DNA from 4 places in the Paenibacillus sp. MER 99-2 genome. Region 3 is predicted to be linked to each of the others. Evidence: predicted binding sites of a transcription regulator. Region 3 holds the regulator's gene; each other region holds the start of a gene.
The links. The regulator Rex, encoded in region 3, represses fermentation and respiration genes when NADH is low (regulators of the CRP and FNR family bind a similar motif). The targets are predictions, from matches to a motif close to TTGTGAAATATTTCACAA.
Positions count from the first base shown of each region.

Region 1 (3,840 bases), on a different contig from region 3:
CACTCCTGAGAGCCGCGACAATTTGGTTAAGAACCTAAAAACTACACACTCATATCTATTAATCTGGTTAACAACTTATTCGCCATAGCCTTACCTTGGGATATACAATCCGGAACTCCGATCCCACGGTATCCCCCACCGCCAAGGTACACACCTGGCATAACCGTTGCCAGAGCATCGTCCAGCTCCTGCATACGCTCCAGATGTCCCACCTTATATTGTGGCATTGCATCGGGGAGTCGGTTCACTTCCGTAAAGATTGGATCCGCAGATATGCCCATCATCTCTTCCAGTTCACGGCGTACATGGTGCACCAGCTTCTCATCTGAGAGCTGATCATCATTCTCCTGCCCGTATTTGCCCACATAAGCTCTTAACAGAATGTGACCCTCTGGAGCCGTATGTGCCCATTTGGAAGACGTCCAAGTACAGGCTGTTACCGTTCGCCCCTCTTTACGGGGAACAACGAAGCCCGATGCTTCCAAGGAGATGCCTACATCCTGCGCGCGATAAGCAAGTACAACATTCATCACGGATGCGTAGGGAATGGTTTGCAATAACTCGGATATAGACGGGTCGGGCAATAACCTAGCTGCTACATGGGCAGGAGTAGCGATTACCATCGCATCTGCATGAAGCTTCGTTCCATTATGCAAGTGAACAACATAACGCTCCCCTTCATGTGTGACACCTGATATTTCTGTATTCTTCATCATATTAATACTGGAGGATAACGACTTTTCGAGATGAGTCACGACTTCTTCCAACCCTCCACGGGCACTTAAAAACATGCTTTTCTTCACCGTACTTGTACTACCACTACCACGTCCAGTTTTACTTGTAGTTTTAATTGCCGTCTGGCTCGATTGGTTAGGTTGCTTCGGAACTCTGCTCTTTCGAACGCCAAGCATACCTACAATTAAGCTCCGATGCTTTTGTTCCGTTTCTTGCAGCATTGGAAAGGTAGCCTGCACACTTAGAGCATCTGCATTCCCTGCATAGATCCCAGCCAGCAGTGGCTCGGCAATCTGTTCCAGCACCTCATCTCCGAGTCGTCTACGAAGCAGTTGACCAAGAGACTCATCTGTTGCACTTGACCTTTTTGGCAAAACCAGATCGGCAGCTGCTCGCACCTTCCCCCGCACAGTTAACAACTTCGTTGTAATGAAAGGTTTCCACTTTGTCGGTACGCCAAGCATAAAGCCATCCGGGATGGGATGCAGCCGATTCCGATAAGCAATGTAACTGTGGGATATCCCAGGTCTTGTGCCAACGATGTCATCGCCGATGCCCAGCTCCTGCATAAGTTCAATAATTGATGTTTTCCGAGCAAGAAACGAGTCCGGCCCCCGTTCAATGACAAATCCATCCCTTTTCCCGGTATGCACATGTCCGCCGAGTCGATCACTTTTCTCCACCAACACGATCTCTGCTTCAATCGCGTGCACCCTGCACAACTGCTCTACATAATAAGCCGTACTGAGTCCCGTAATTCCGCCTCCAGCAATAACGATTTGCTTCCTGCGTTGTTTATCCATTTCACACTTCCCACCAGTATTATCTTTGTCGCAACGCAGACGGAATATAGGCACATGCAGAATCACTCGCCATATAGTCTCCCGTAAGCGCATACGCTCTTGCCCTTGATCCACCGCACATCGTTTTGAATTCACAGACACCACATTTGCCCTGTAATTGAGACTTGTCTCGCAACGTCTGCATTACTTGAGAATTCCTGTACACATCAATGAGCGCTTGCTCCTTCACATTGCCGCACACAACAGGCAGAAATCCGCTAGGATACACATCGCCAGTGTGACTGATAAATACAAATCCATCCCCATCATTCACACTTTGAGGTGCACGTCCCAGCATATCCACACGTTTCATAGAGCTACGCTCGGATCCCGCTGCCCCGCGACCCTGCATCATCACCCGCCGATAGTGCGGTGCCTCCGTCGATTTCACCCCGTATGGCATCTCTTGCGCAATGCGCACCATCCACTTCATGACCTCTTCATGCTCTTCTGGGCTAATCATATCCTTCTCTTGGGCTCTCCCTGTCGGGATCAGAAAAAATAAACTCCACAGAACCACGCCCATCTCCTTCACCTTGCGGCTAATCGCCTGCAAATCATGCAGGTTGTATCGGGAAACGGTGGTATTCACTTGAATCGGAATGTGAGCTTCTTGCAGATACTGGATGCCCTTCATCGTCATATCGTAAGAACCCTTCGTTCCGCGAAAATGGTCATGGATCTCCGCTGTCGAACCGTCCAGGCTGAATGCCCAGCGGGATAAACCTACTTCTTTCGCTTTCGTTATTGCAGCACGCGTCACCTTGGGTGTAGCACTTGGTGTCATGGAGACAGGAAGCTGCTTCTCCTTGATGGCATACTCTGCTAACTCAAATAAATCCGTTCGCATTAACGGATCACCACCCGTAAACACAAATAACGGCTGCTCTTCCATTGCCGCAATGTCATCGATCAATTTTTTCCCCTGTTCTGTTGTCAGCTGCCTTGGGTCTGCTCTATACTGGGCTTCCGCCCGGCAATGAAGACATTTCAGAGCACACGCTCGTGTGACCTCCCAGATCACAATGAACGGATATTTAGCATAATCTCGCGGTTTCATCTGAGGCTTCATCATCCATTCTCCTCCTCATACACATTCCATTAATTTTAAAGTAGCTGGAATAGCATGAAAGTGAGATGAATCACAATTATGTATTTGTCCTAGATCGCCTGCTCACTTGTATGAAAATAGATCAAAAAAAAAAACCGGACTCACCGCCGTATGGAGGTAAAGACCGATCTTTGATTATTTATATTCACGTAACTTCGAACTAAAGTTATAAACACTAGCGAATTCAGATCGTGTTTTTATTCAACAACAGTCCACAAATTTAATGCCATCATGCGGATGATCTCATGATCATGATTCCGATAAGCCCTTAACCGATCGGCAGAAGCCTCGTTCCATAATAAAGCCTTTCCGGCAATCTTCAACAGCGAAAGACCAATATATGAGGAAGCGAGCTGCGGCTGAGCATTCAATCGATCCACGAGTTCAAGCAGCCCCTCCGGTTTCCAGTAACCTTTGCTGTCATTGACGACTCGTGCAACCTGATGGTATGCATAGTCCAACAAATAAGGCTGTCCATCCACCATCGCAATAACAGTATTCAAACTAGCGACTGCTCCGTCAGTATTGCTCCAATCCGTCATAGCTAGTTGCAACTTAATCACAGAAGGTTTCATCGTATCTTGAGACTGGAGACATTCAATTAAGCCTTCATATAAAGGAACAAGTAACCGCCTAACAGGGCGAGGCAATGAGGCAAGTTTATCAATTAAGGCGAGCAAACGCTGCCGGTGTGGCAGATCACGCTCGGTTCCGGCATTCCAATCAGCGGTCGTTTCAGTATCAGCTAATTGTCTGCACACGGCGATGACCTGTTCATTCGTTTGGCCATCATGACAAGTTGAAACTAGTGTATCAAGCGCTGCTCCCCAACGTGAGCTATCCTGGAGATCACCGAGTGCTCTGCTCGCGCAGGTCGCAATAACCTCTTCGTTCCCGTTCACCCACCGGGTCATTGCCCGAAAAGCTTCTTTCGCAACAGTCGAATCCGTGTGATCTGCAATCTCTGTAATCCATTGCAGATATCGCGGACGCGCCTCCACAGGAAGATCCCCTGGTTGCTGGTTCAGTAGGCTCCGTGCGATGTCCCGCTGTGGGGACGAAGCCATTGTGCTCATCATCGCCCAGCTCCGTTCATCGTCAAGACATTGCCTTGCCGCATGACCTATAGCAATAATCACGTCTTTGTGCGTA
Region 1 is NZ_JAMAUZ010000006.1:116,289-120,128, reverse strand. Features, by position in the region: gene hemG (protoporphyrinogen oxidase) at 42-1,538, opposite strand; gene M3636_RS22005 (TIGR04053 family radical SAM/SPASM domain-containing protein) at 1,558-2,649, opposite strand; gene M3636_RS22000 (HEAT repeat domain-containing protein) at 2,886-3,840, opposite strand, start outside.
Region 1: M3636_RS22005 (TIGR04053 family radical SAM/SPASM domain-containing protein) is a predicted target of Rex. The motif match lies at 2,708-2,725, and genes of this name have one in related genera.

Region 2 (3,840 bases), on a different contig from region 3:
TCAAAGATCCTCGTAAATTTGCAGCAGTAGGTGCACGTATTCCTAAGGGCGTATTGCTCGTAGGTCCTCCGGGTACTGGTAAAACATTGCTCGCACGTGCCGTAGCCGGTGAAGCGGGTGTACCGTTCTTCAGTATTTCCGGTTCTGACTTCGTCGAAATGTTCGTCGGTGTCGGTGCATCACGTGTACGTGATTTGTTCGAAAATGCGAAGAAAAATGCCCCATGTATCATCTTTATTGATGAGATTGATGCTGTAGGTCGTCAGCGTGGAGCTGGCCTTGGCGGTGGACACGATGAACGTGAACAGACGCTCAACCAGTTGCTCGTTGAAATGGACGGATTCGGCGCTAACGAAGGTATCATCATCGTAGCTGCAACGAACCGTGCAGATATTCTTGACCCTGCCTTGCTGCGTCCAGGACGTTTTGACCGTCAAATTACGGTTGACCGCCCAGATGTTAAAGGCCGTGAAGCTGTCTTGAAAGTACACTCTCGTAACAAACCTCTGACCAAAGATGTGAAGATGGATGTTATCGCGAAGCGTACAACGGGCTTCTCTGGTGCTGATCTAGAGAATCTCTTGAACGAAGCAGCATTGCTTGCAGCACGTCGTAATCGTAGAGATATCTCCATGAAAGAAGTTGACGAGGCGATTGACCGTGTCATTGTTGGTACGGAGAAGAAGAGCCGTGTTATCAGTGACCGTGAGAAGCGGATTGTTGCTTATCACGAAGCAGGTCACACCATCGTTGGTTATTTCTTGGAACATGCCGATATGGTACATAAAGTTACTATCATTCCGCGCGGACGTGCGGGTGGATATGTAATCATGTTGCCAAAAGAAGATCGTATGCTTGTCACCAAGCAAGAGCTGCTCGACAAAGTAACAGGACTCCTTGGAGGCCGTGTTGCAGAAGAATTGTTCATCGGCGAAATTGGTACTGGTGCATACAGCGACTTCCAACAAGCGACAGGTATTGTTCGTAGCATGGTTATGGAATATGGTATGAGTGAAAAATTGGGTCCAATGCAATTCGGAAGTTCACAAGGACAAGTGTTCCTTGGTCGTGATATTGGACATGAACAGAATTACTCGGATTCCATTGCATATGAGATTGATCAGGAAATGCAACGCTTTATTAACGAATGTTACGAGAAATGTAAGGACTTGCTCGTAAAACATACGAGAGAGATGCATCTGATCGCAGAAACATTGCTTGAAGTGGAGACTTTGGAAATGGATCAGATCAAGCAATTGATCGAGACAGGTTCTCTGACTCCGGTAGCTGAGAGCAACAATGATGATGAAGGTACGCCGAGCGAAAGCGGAGAGCCAATCGTTGATAACATCGGCGATGTGCGTGTCCGTATCCAAGGCAAGGATGAAACACCTGGAACACCATCGGGTGATATTCCTAACGAAACTCCGAATCTGGATAAACCTAACGGCAATGATCCAGATGATGGTGGAACGAAACCAACATCATAATTCAAATTAATGATCTGTCTAATGGCAGATACACAGAGGAGAGCCCAAGGGCTCTCCTTTTTTATGTCATAAGAATCAATTCAGGGATAATGATACGCATGCCGATTATTTTAAATTATATATAACGATAATGATGAGATTGAGGAAGAACCATGCAGAAAATGGGGGGTTATCAGGGAGTTCTGCAGCCTTTTCATTTATTGACAGAGTCGTGAACGTTGTGTACATTAGGTGTTAAACCGCTTGTGATTCGTTTCTCAAGCGAAAAATGATGACGTAGACAGTCATACGAAACAGTGAATAACGCTGTCCCGATAAAGGAGAGGATCACAGGTGGAAGCTCTGGCTTTAGAGCGCAAGGCTGAGATGAACCGTGAGCTGCGTGAGCGGCTGATGGAGTTGAAAAAGGAACGTAATGCTATTATTCTTGCTCATTATTACCAGCGTGATGAAGTACAGGAAGTTGCCGATTTTCGAGGAGATTCATTTCTGTTAGCTCAAAAAGCTGCAGAGACCGATGCAGATGTAATCGTATTCTGTGGAGTTCATTTTATGGGTGAAAGCGCTAAAATTTTGGCACCAAACAAAACGGTTATTATTCCGGATGAACGTGCAGGTTGCCCGATGGCTGATATGGTCAACGTTGAAGGGCTCCGTAAGTTAAAAGCACAACATCCAAATGCCAAAGTGGTTACGTATATCAATTCCTCGGCAGAGATCAAAGCAGAAACGGATATCTGTTGTACCTCAGCAAATGCAGTTAAAGTGATCCAATCTGTTGATTCCGATGAAATTATCTGGGTACCTGATAAAAATCTAGGTCATTATGTGCAACAACATACGGACAAGAAGATGATTATCTGGGAAGGGTATTGTAATACCCACGATATGCTTACGGTTAAAGACGTTGTTGAGATGAGAGCGAAATATCCGAATGCTGAATTTGTTGTCCATCCTGAATGTCGCCCAGAAGTAGTGGAGATGGGTGATTTCGTAGGCAGCACTACAGCGATTCTTGAATACTGCAAGAAGTCTACAACGAAAGAGTTCATCGTAGGTACGGAAGATGGCACAGGGTATCAGCTTCGTCTGGATAGCCCAGACAAACAGTTTCATTTTGCCACCAAGTTTCTCGTTTGCCCTAACATGAAGGTGAATAACCTGAAGAAACTGGTGAAGTGTCTGGAAACGATGAAGCCGCAAATTTACGTACCACCAGCTGTTGCTGACAAAGCTAGAGAATCACTAGAGCGCATGTTACTGGTGAAGTAACGAGCGTTACTCTTGCTCCAAGACGGGTGAATAAAATGATACCTTCATACTTAGTTGATTTTGATCTGTCCTCACTGCCTGTAGTTGAGACGGATGTGCTAGTGATTGGTTCAGGCATTGCGGGATTGTTCACTGCCATCAAAGCCGGTGAAGAGCGCCGTGTGTTGATGATCACGAAGAAATCGTTATTGGAAAGTAACACACGGTATGCCCAAGGAGGAATTGCCGCTGTCATTGCAGAGGATGATTCCCCCGCATACCATTTGCAGGATACCTTAATCGCTGGAGCAGGCTTATGCCGCTCCGCAGCGGTTGAGGCGTTGGTGAATGAAGGCCCAGACGGTGTTAAGGAATTAATCAGACTGGGAACAGCATTCGATGAGGAGAACGGCGTGCTGGCGTTGACGCAGGAAGGAGCGCATAGCCACCGCCGTATTTTGCATGCAAATGGAGATGCAACAGGGTATGAAATTGTGCGAGCGCTGGCTGTGGAAGTGAGTGAGCACCCAGGCATTGAAGTATGGGATGAACATTTTGTTATTGATTTGATCACGGATCATGGTGAATGTATAGGAGCCCTTGTCCAAAAGGCAGATGGCTCACAGGTGTTTGTAAAAGCTCAAGCAACAGTTCTATGCTCTGGCGGTGCAGGGCAGTTGTATCGATATACTACGAATCCAGAGGTCGCAACGGCTGACGGGGTAGCTATGGCTTATCGTGCCGGAGCTGTCATTCGGGACATGGAGTTCATTCAATTCCATCCGACCTCCTTATGTTACCCGGGAGCCCCACGTTTCCTCATATCGGAGGCGGTACGGGGTGAAGGTGCTGTTTTGCGTAACGTGAAGGGCGAACGCTTCATGGAACGCTATCATGAACAGCTTGAGCTGGCTCCTCGAGATATTGTAGCTAGAGCGATTGTCAGTGAAATGGAAGCCACCAACAGTACCTTTGTCTACTTAGACATTACGCATGAATCAACAGAACTAATCAAGCATCGCTTCCCCACAATTTATGAAACCTGCATGCGGTACGGACTTGATATGACCACAGACTGGATTCCAGTTGCACCTGCAGC
Region 2 is NZ_JAMAUZ010000013.1:17,699-21,538, reverse strand. Features, by position in the region: gene ftsH (ATP-dependent zinc metalloprotease FtsH) at 1-1,490, shown strand, start outside; gene nadA (quinolinate synthase NadA) at 1,824-2,762, shown strand; gene nadB (L-aspartate oxidase) at 2,798-3,840, shown strand, end outside.
Region 2: nadA (quinolinate synthase NadA) is a predicted target of Rex. The motif match lies at 1,734-1,751, and genes of this name have one in related genera.

Region 3 (3,840 bases):
ACAGGAGCAGAACCAGAACCAGCAACGATATCCAGATCCACTTCTTTTTTCTCTTCAAAAGCCGAACTTCCTTTCCTCTAAGACGCTGCATGATTAACGAGCAAGCAGACCATCAAATGCCAATTGAGATTCACGCAAGATGCGCTCTTCGTCCATCGTGAGACATTCGCCATGTTTAACTACTTGTTTACCATCCACCCACACATGCTCCACGTCTTTCGCTGAAGCCGAATAGATAGAATGTGAGATTAGATCGGTGTGCGGATAGAAATGAGCCTGCTCAATGTTGAGAGCGATAAAATCTGCCTTCATCCCTACTTCTAATAGACCCGTGTCATCTAAGAAAATAGACTTAGCGCCATAAGCTGTTCCTAACAAAAGAGCTTCTCCAGCTGGTACAGCCGTTGGATCACCCGATACCCCTTTATGAATAAGTGCTGCCAGTCTCATCTCTTCGAACATATCCAAGTTGTTGTTGCTTGCAGGCCCATCAGTTCCTAGGGATACCATCACACCGGCTTTCAGAAGATCCGGTACACGAGCGACACCCGAGGCAAGCTTCAAGTTACTACCTGGATTATGGGAGACTGCGACATGATTTCGAGCCAAAATTTCAATTTCCTCATCATTCAGATGTACGGCATGAGCGACAAGGGAAGGACGGGAGAAGAATCCCAGTTTTTCCAAATGAGCTACAGGACGAAGTCCATAATCCGTTACATTTTGCTCCACTTCTCGGATCGTCTCTGACATGTGTGTATGCAGAGGCAAATTCAAGTCATGTGCAACTTGTACAAGCTTCTCTATGTAATCCGGCGGACAAGTATACGGAGCGTGTGGAGAGATTACTGTGGTGATGCGGCCATCCGCTTGTCCATGCCATTCACGGGCAAATGCAGCCGACTCTTCCAGCTTACGCATCTGCTCTTCTTCTGAACACAGGCCAATAACACCGCGAGCCAGGGAAGCACGAATCCCGGATTGTTCTACCACTTTAGCCACTTGATCCATATGATCATACATATCGAGGAAAGCCGTAGTCCCACCTTTAAGCATCTCTAACACGGATAGGGATGATCCCCAGTACACATCTTCAGCTGTCATTTTTGCTTCCATAGGCCACATTTTCTCTTGCAGCCATACTTGCAGAGCTAGATCATCACCATGTCCTCTAAGTAAAGACATAGCTGCGTGACCATGCGTATTGATCAGACCCGGTAGGAAAAAAAGTCCTTTTCCATCCACTTTAGGCAGACTTTCGTCCCCTTCCGGCAACGTCTCACCAATATGCACAATCTTATCATTTTCCACAACCATGTAGCCTTGAACGACTTTCCAGTCCAGACCACTGTTTACGGCAAATTTGCCGTTATGAATAACCCATTTATTTGTTGTCATCTTCCTCGTCGTCCTTTCCATTCTCCAGGTAATAAGCAAGGCTGAGCAGATCCGTCGTAAAATCAGCATGATGGATGCGAATATGCGGCGGCGTTTTCAAAATCGTTGGTGCAAAATTAAGTATAGCCTCGATACCCGATTCAACCAGTTGATCAGCTACATTTTGAGCTTCTGTATCTGGAACTGTAATAATGCCGATTCGAATATTATCCTTTTGGACAGACTCTGATAATTCATTCATCGGTTGTACTTTCAGGCTATTAATTTGAGTACCGATTTTGGGACCGTAAGCATCAAACACGGCAACAATCTTCATGTTGTCTTTTAAATATGCATTGTAATTGGACAAGGCGTGTCCAAGGTTACCCGCACCAACCAATGCCACGTTGATTTGCTGGTCGATCTTCAAAATATGACGAATCTTCTCAATCAAGTAGGAAACGTCGTAACCAATGCCTTTGCGACCAAAATCACCAAAGTAGGCTAGATCCTTCCGAATCTGAGCTGGATTAAGATCCAAGCGCAGTCCTAGTTCTTGAGAAGAAACCGTAGTAACCTCGCGTTGACTCAATTCACTCAAATAACGCAAGTAAACTGGCAAACGCCGCACTACAGCTTCTGATATTTTATCTGATTTCATTCGTTTACTCCCCTTTACCAATGTGACCCTGTAGATAGATTAAATAGGAGGCACCCTGCATCCCAATAATTCACGTTTTACCTGGACAGGATGCCTCAATGATTGAATCTAATAAATTTTACAACTAATTGCATTCATGGTGCAATGCTTGTGCGTATAGCACTATTCCGATGCTTCTTCAGTAGGTTTGGTCTAACCACTCACGAATTCGTGGAACCATCTGTTCGGTGAGCATATGCTCCATTTTGGGACCTGGTAATGAATATAAGAAATACTTCCCATAATATGCTTCGATAACCCGTGTATCGTATACAATAACGATGCCTCTGTCCTTCGCTGTGCGTACAAGTCTTCCGAAGCCTTGCTTGAAACGAATAACAGCCTGTGGCACAGATAACTTCATAAATGGATTTTTCTTCTGTTGTTGCAACAGCTCGCTTTTCGCTTCCAGAAGTGGATGATTAGGCGGCTGGAACGGCAATCTAACAATAGCCAGACAAGTGAGTGCATCCCCCGGAATGTCCACGCCTTCCCAGAAGCTGCTCGTACCCAAAAGCACAGTAGCCTTTGCGTCTTGGAAGCGGCGTGTAAGCTTAGAACGACTACCACTATCCACCCCTTGACCGAGCAGAGAGATATCGTTACCTGCCAACGCCTCTTTCAGTGGGTCATACACCTGTCTCAGCATCCGATACGACGTGAAGAGTACCATCATCCGTCCACGAGTGGCAATGGCGGTTTCGGCTAATGAATGCACCAACATATCAACAAAGTGTGCATCCCCTACGCTGCCTTTTACACTTGGGAAGTCACGCGGAATGACAAGCAGTGCCTGATCCCGATAACGGAACGGGGACGGTAGCAAGGACGTAAGTAGGCGGTTATGGTCTGCTGCTTCCTGCAAGCCTAGTTGCTCAATCATAAATTGGAATGACTTATCTACAGAAAGGGTAGCGGATGTCAGAACAACGCTTTTCTTTTTGTCAAAAAACAATTCCTTCAGTTGTGCGCTGACATCTACAGGAACCGCATAGAGCTGTAGCGATTTGCTACGGAATTGTCCACTTGCTTCCATCCAATATACCGTGTTGGCATCATCCATTCGCATGAAGAAGCGTAGATTTTCTTTGAGTAAGGCAAGATCCTTCAGAAGACCTGTAATATCCGTAATCAAACTATCGGATTGATAATCATCTTGTTCTTCCTTCACCTCAAGTAACAGCTTATCGCCCTTGCGAATCAAGTCACCCAACGTTACGTATATTTGATTCTCATCCTCTTGTAGCGCCTTCCACTTATCCGGTTTCATTGACGGCTTCAATCGAAGAGAGAATTGACCCGTCTCCCCTGGAGAAGCATCACTGCGCTCAGGAAGAAGATTGAATAAAGACTCACTTAATCTGTCCCACATGTCCTTGACTTCAACAGCAAGCGGGAACATCTGATCAATAGCTGAGCCCCACTGTACTGATTTTTCGTGATTCGATAGCTGGGATCGAAGCATAGGCAACTGACCATTACGGCTATCTTTAAACAGACGTGTAAGCGTATGAACCATCGTGAAATATTTCATATGCAAGCCTAAATGCTTACCCGCTACGTCCTCCAGATGATGAGCCTCATCAATAACAAGACTTTCATATGCAGGAAGAAGCTGATGGCTTGCTTTTACATCGGTAAACAATTTGGAATGATTCGTGATTACGATATCTGACAATCCTGCTTCATGCTTCGCCCGGTGATAGAAACATTTGCGGAACCAAGGACAAGATCGTCCAAGACAGGACTCAGATTCGCTCTGC
Region 3 is NZ_JAMAUZ010000001.1:1,018,175-1,022,014, reverse strand. Features, by position in the region: gene M3636_RS04685 (hypothetical protein) at 1-58, opposite strand, end outside; gene M3636_RS04680 (amidohydrolase) at 94-1,398, opposite strand; gene M3636_RS04675 (redox-sensing transcriptional repressor Rex) at 1,385-2,038, opposite strand; gene dinG (ATP-dependent DNA helicase DinG) at 2,217-3,840, opposite strand, start outside.

Region 4 (3,840 bases), 540 kb from region 3:
GATTGTGAAGCTGGTTAAAGGGCTGGATCGCTCTACGATGAATACAATTATTAATAATGCGTAACATCTAAACATACACTCTGTTCCAAGAGATATCCTGACTATGTCGGGATATCTCTTTTTTCGTTATCACGAAAAATGCGTGTTCAAAAGGGTGGTTTTTAGTAACGAAAAGATGGGATGAAGCTAAAAATGGAGTACTGGATCGTAGGCCAAACTACGTGAGAGACTATTGGTTTCCCTCTAATAGATTAGTAGGTCGAACATTATAGAAAATTACACATAAGATACAAGAACGGAAGATGAATCAAACACCAAGCAGCGGGGGAGCTTCTATGGCAGTAAGGAAGAATGGAAAGTCGAATAAGGGCTCCAAAAAAGAGAATGCTGCCAACTCCCTTCTTGGCGGTAATCTTAAAGGAAGAAATCTGGAGCTTATTGTGGCAGCATTATTGGTCAGCGGAAAGCTCAGAGTGGATGCAGTCACGCTGTTTCGTGAAGCTACACTTGTCGTTGAATTGGTCGGGCAATATAAAACGCTGCAACAGATCACTCCATCGAATCAAGACAAACTTGTACAGTTTCTGGATGAGATCGGTGGCGATATGACGTTAAACGATGTTATTCGGGCATTTCAACAAAGAATCAATTCTTAACACAAGAAATGAGGTTGAGATCATGTCTGACTTCGATGGAACTGGATTCGCAGAGCTAATCATCATCGTCATTCTTGTTGTTTTATTCGTATATGGTTCTTCAGATATTGATAGCCTAACAGATGCACCTTCCCAAGGCTGAGTCGGCGGCAGCTCCACCCTAGTATGCAAAACAATATCATCTGTACCCCTATAAACGCCAGTCTGAGCTTCATTGTACAGACTGGCGTTATTGGGATCGTTAGAGAAATAGTGGTGAAAATGCAATCCAGGCAAGTATGAGAGTAAGTACAATGCACACATTCTCAACTACGGCTCCATGCTTAGTTCCCGTACTCATTAGATTCGCACGTATACGCCACTTAAGTGGTGGTAGTGGACGAATTCCCCGATTTGTTAGCGAATCCGCAAGAAGATGTATGCCATAGGCTGTAGCCCCAGCAATCCAAATCTCCGGTTGTTGCTGAGCAGTCGTAGTGTACAGCAGTCCTGCCCACACCGCAGTTCCATAGACTGTATGCGTTAGTCCCCTGTGTGTCAGCGTTGTACATAACATCAACAGGCTACCTGCAATCCAGTTCCAAGGCGCAAATGCATGGCCATAGAAAACCAGTCCCAACCCAATCGCAAACATTAACACTTTACGGAGTGATCGTGAAGGTAAAAAAGATACCATACCAATCAAAATAGCAAGTAACAGATTCCAAGGTTGACTGTGAACATAGAAATACACAAACACCGCCGTTGGTAGCAGAATCGTCTGTAGCAGCCTAATAAGACTGTTGGGCAGAGCCTTTGAAACCAATAGCGAGTTGGGTTCATCGATGTCTGGCAGCAGTGAACCAATCAGCGCCACCGTTACTGCTGGAGCTGTTACAGGCAGGCCTGTAAATTGAAGAACAGACAGCGATACCCCTGTTCCAATAATAAGGTGGGATCTTCCCATCATGATGCCAAAACTTCCTTTCTAAGAAATAGGGAACATAGCTGACCCATTTTGATATTACACCGAATTCAAAATGAGAACAATAGTTCGTATTACCTTATTTATTTTCTGAAAAAAAATTTTAATTCTGTGACCGGGACCACACTTTTTATTTTGTGAGGAGTTTATCGTTATTTGTGAAATTTATCACATTAGATGATGTCAATCGTCTGTATGATTAAAATATAAACCAATAAAAATATTAGTAAATGCGTGTTCAAAAGCGGCGGTTTTCAGTACCAAGAAGATGAGATGAAGATAGAAATGGAGTAGCGGAGCGTAGGCAAAACTACGTGAGCAACGGATATTTCGGCTGAGTCCCATATTCGACGCTGAGATGCCGACAGGCATCCTACGTAATCAAAAGCGCGAACTTTTTGAACAACCACTAGTAATGTACAGTCTATCCAAGGAGGCTTATACACATGAACGGAAATAAAGAAAAACTGGTCGTCATCGGTAACGGCATGGCAGGAATTAGTACAGTTGAGCAGATCTTAAAATTAAGCTCCCGCTTCGATATCACAGTTATTGGCACAGAACCCTACCCTAACTATAACCGCATTATGTTGTCCTATGTGCTGGAGGGCAGCAAAACGTTGGATGATATTGTATTGAACGACCTGCATTGGTATGAAGAATATGGTATCACGCTGCATATGGGCACAACGGTATCCAAAATCGATTCCGATACACGCGAAGTGGTGACTACAGACGGTTCGCGCGTCCCTTATGACAAGATCATCATTGCCACAGGCTCCAATTCCTTTATCCTCCCTGTACCTGGACACGATAAACAGGGCGTTGTTGGATTCCGGGATATCGCCGACTGTAATACGATGCTGGATGCGGCGAAGAATTACAAAAAAGCAGCTGTCATTGGTGGCGGATTGCTCGGTCTAGAAGCGGCAAAAGGACTCGTTCAGCTCGGTATGGAAGTTACCGTAGTTCACTTAATGCAGGATCTCATGGAACGCCAGCTGGATTCCCAAGCTTCTGCGATGTTAAAAGCTGAACTTGAGCGTCAAGGTATTCAATTCAAAATGGGCGCACAGACATCCGAATTGCTTGGCGGCGATCGTGTTGAAGGTATTCGTTTTGCAGATGAATCGGTACTGGATGTTGATTTTGTTGTCATGGCTGTCGGAATCAAACCGAATATTGCTGTTGCTCGCGAGAGTGGCATGGAAATCAACCGAGGCATCATTGTTGACGACTACATGCAAACTTCTCTCGAAAATGTGTATTCCGTCGGAGAATGTACAGAGCATCGCGGTGTGTGTTACGGCCTCGTCGCTCCATTATTCGAACAAGGTATGATTCTGGCTAAACATATATGCGGTGTTGAAACTGCACCTTATGAAGGTTCTGTCGTATCCACGAAATTGAAAATTTCGGGCGTAGATGTATTTTCGACAGGTGAGTTTATTGATGGCCCTGAGCACACCGTTATCTCTCACAAAGACGAATGGAAACGCACGTACAAAAAAATCCTGCTTCGCGATAATGTGATGGTCGGCGCTGTGTTGTTTGGTGACATCACGGATTCAGCGGAGCTGCAAAAACTGATCAAGCAACAGACTGAAATGACCGATGACCTGTACTCTTCACTCATGGGCACAGGCTGCGGCGGACACAAAAAAGCGACATCGGTAGAAACGATGGCTGAGGACGAAATCGTATGTGGTTGTAACGGTGTTACTAAAGGTCATATTATGGACGCCATTACGAATCAAGGATTAACCAGCATCGACGAGATCAAAGCCAGCACGGGTGCAACACGCTCATGCGGTGGCTGTAAGCCAGTCGTTGAACAGATCTTGCAATATGTACTTGGTGATAACTTCACAACCGGTGCCAAACAGGGCATTTGCGGATGTACTTCCCTTAGCCGTGATGAGATCGTAGCGGAGATCAGACAAAAAGGTCTGCAAACGACCAAAGAAGTGATGAACGTATTGGGATGGACTCAGCCTGAGGGTTGCTCGAAATGCCGTCCTGCAATCAACTACTACCTGGGTATGATCGCACCGGATACGCATGAGGATGAGAAGGAATCCCGCTTCGTCAACGAACGGATGAACGCCAATATTCAGAAAGACGGAACCTATACTGTTGTGCCGCGGATGTATGGCGGGGTTACGACACCTGAAGACTTGAAACGTATCGCGGATGTGTCGGTCAAATACGATGTAAAAG
Region 4 is NZ_JAMAUZ010000001.1:479,525-483,364, reverse strand. Features, by position in the region: gene M3636_RS02160 (M42 family metallopeptidase) at 1-64, shown strand, start outside; gene M3636_RS02155 (hypothetical protein) at 336-656, shown strand; gene M3636_RS02150 (metal-dependent hydrolase) at 898-1,605, opposite strand; gene nirB (nitrite reductase large subunit NirB) at 2,067-3,840, shown strand, end outside.
Region 4: nirB (nitrite reductase large subunit NirB) is a predicted target of Rex. The motif match lies at 1,777-1,794, and genes of this name have one in related genera.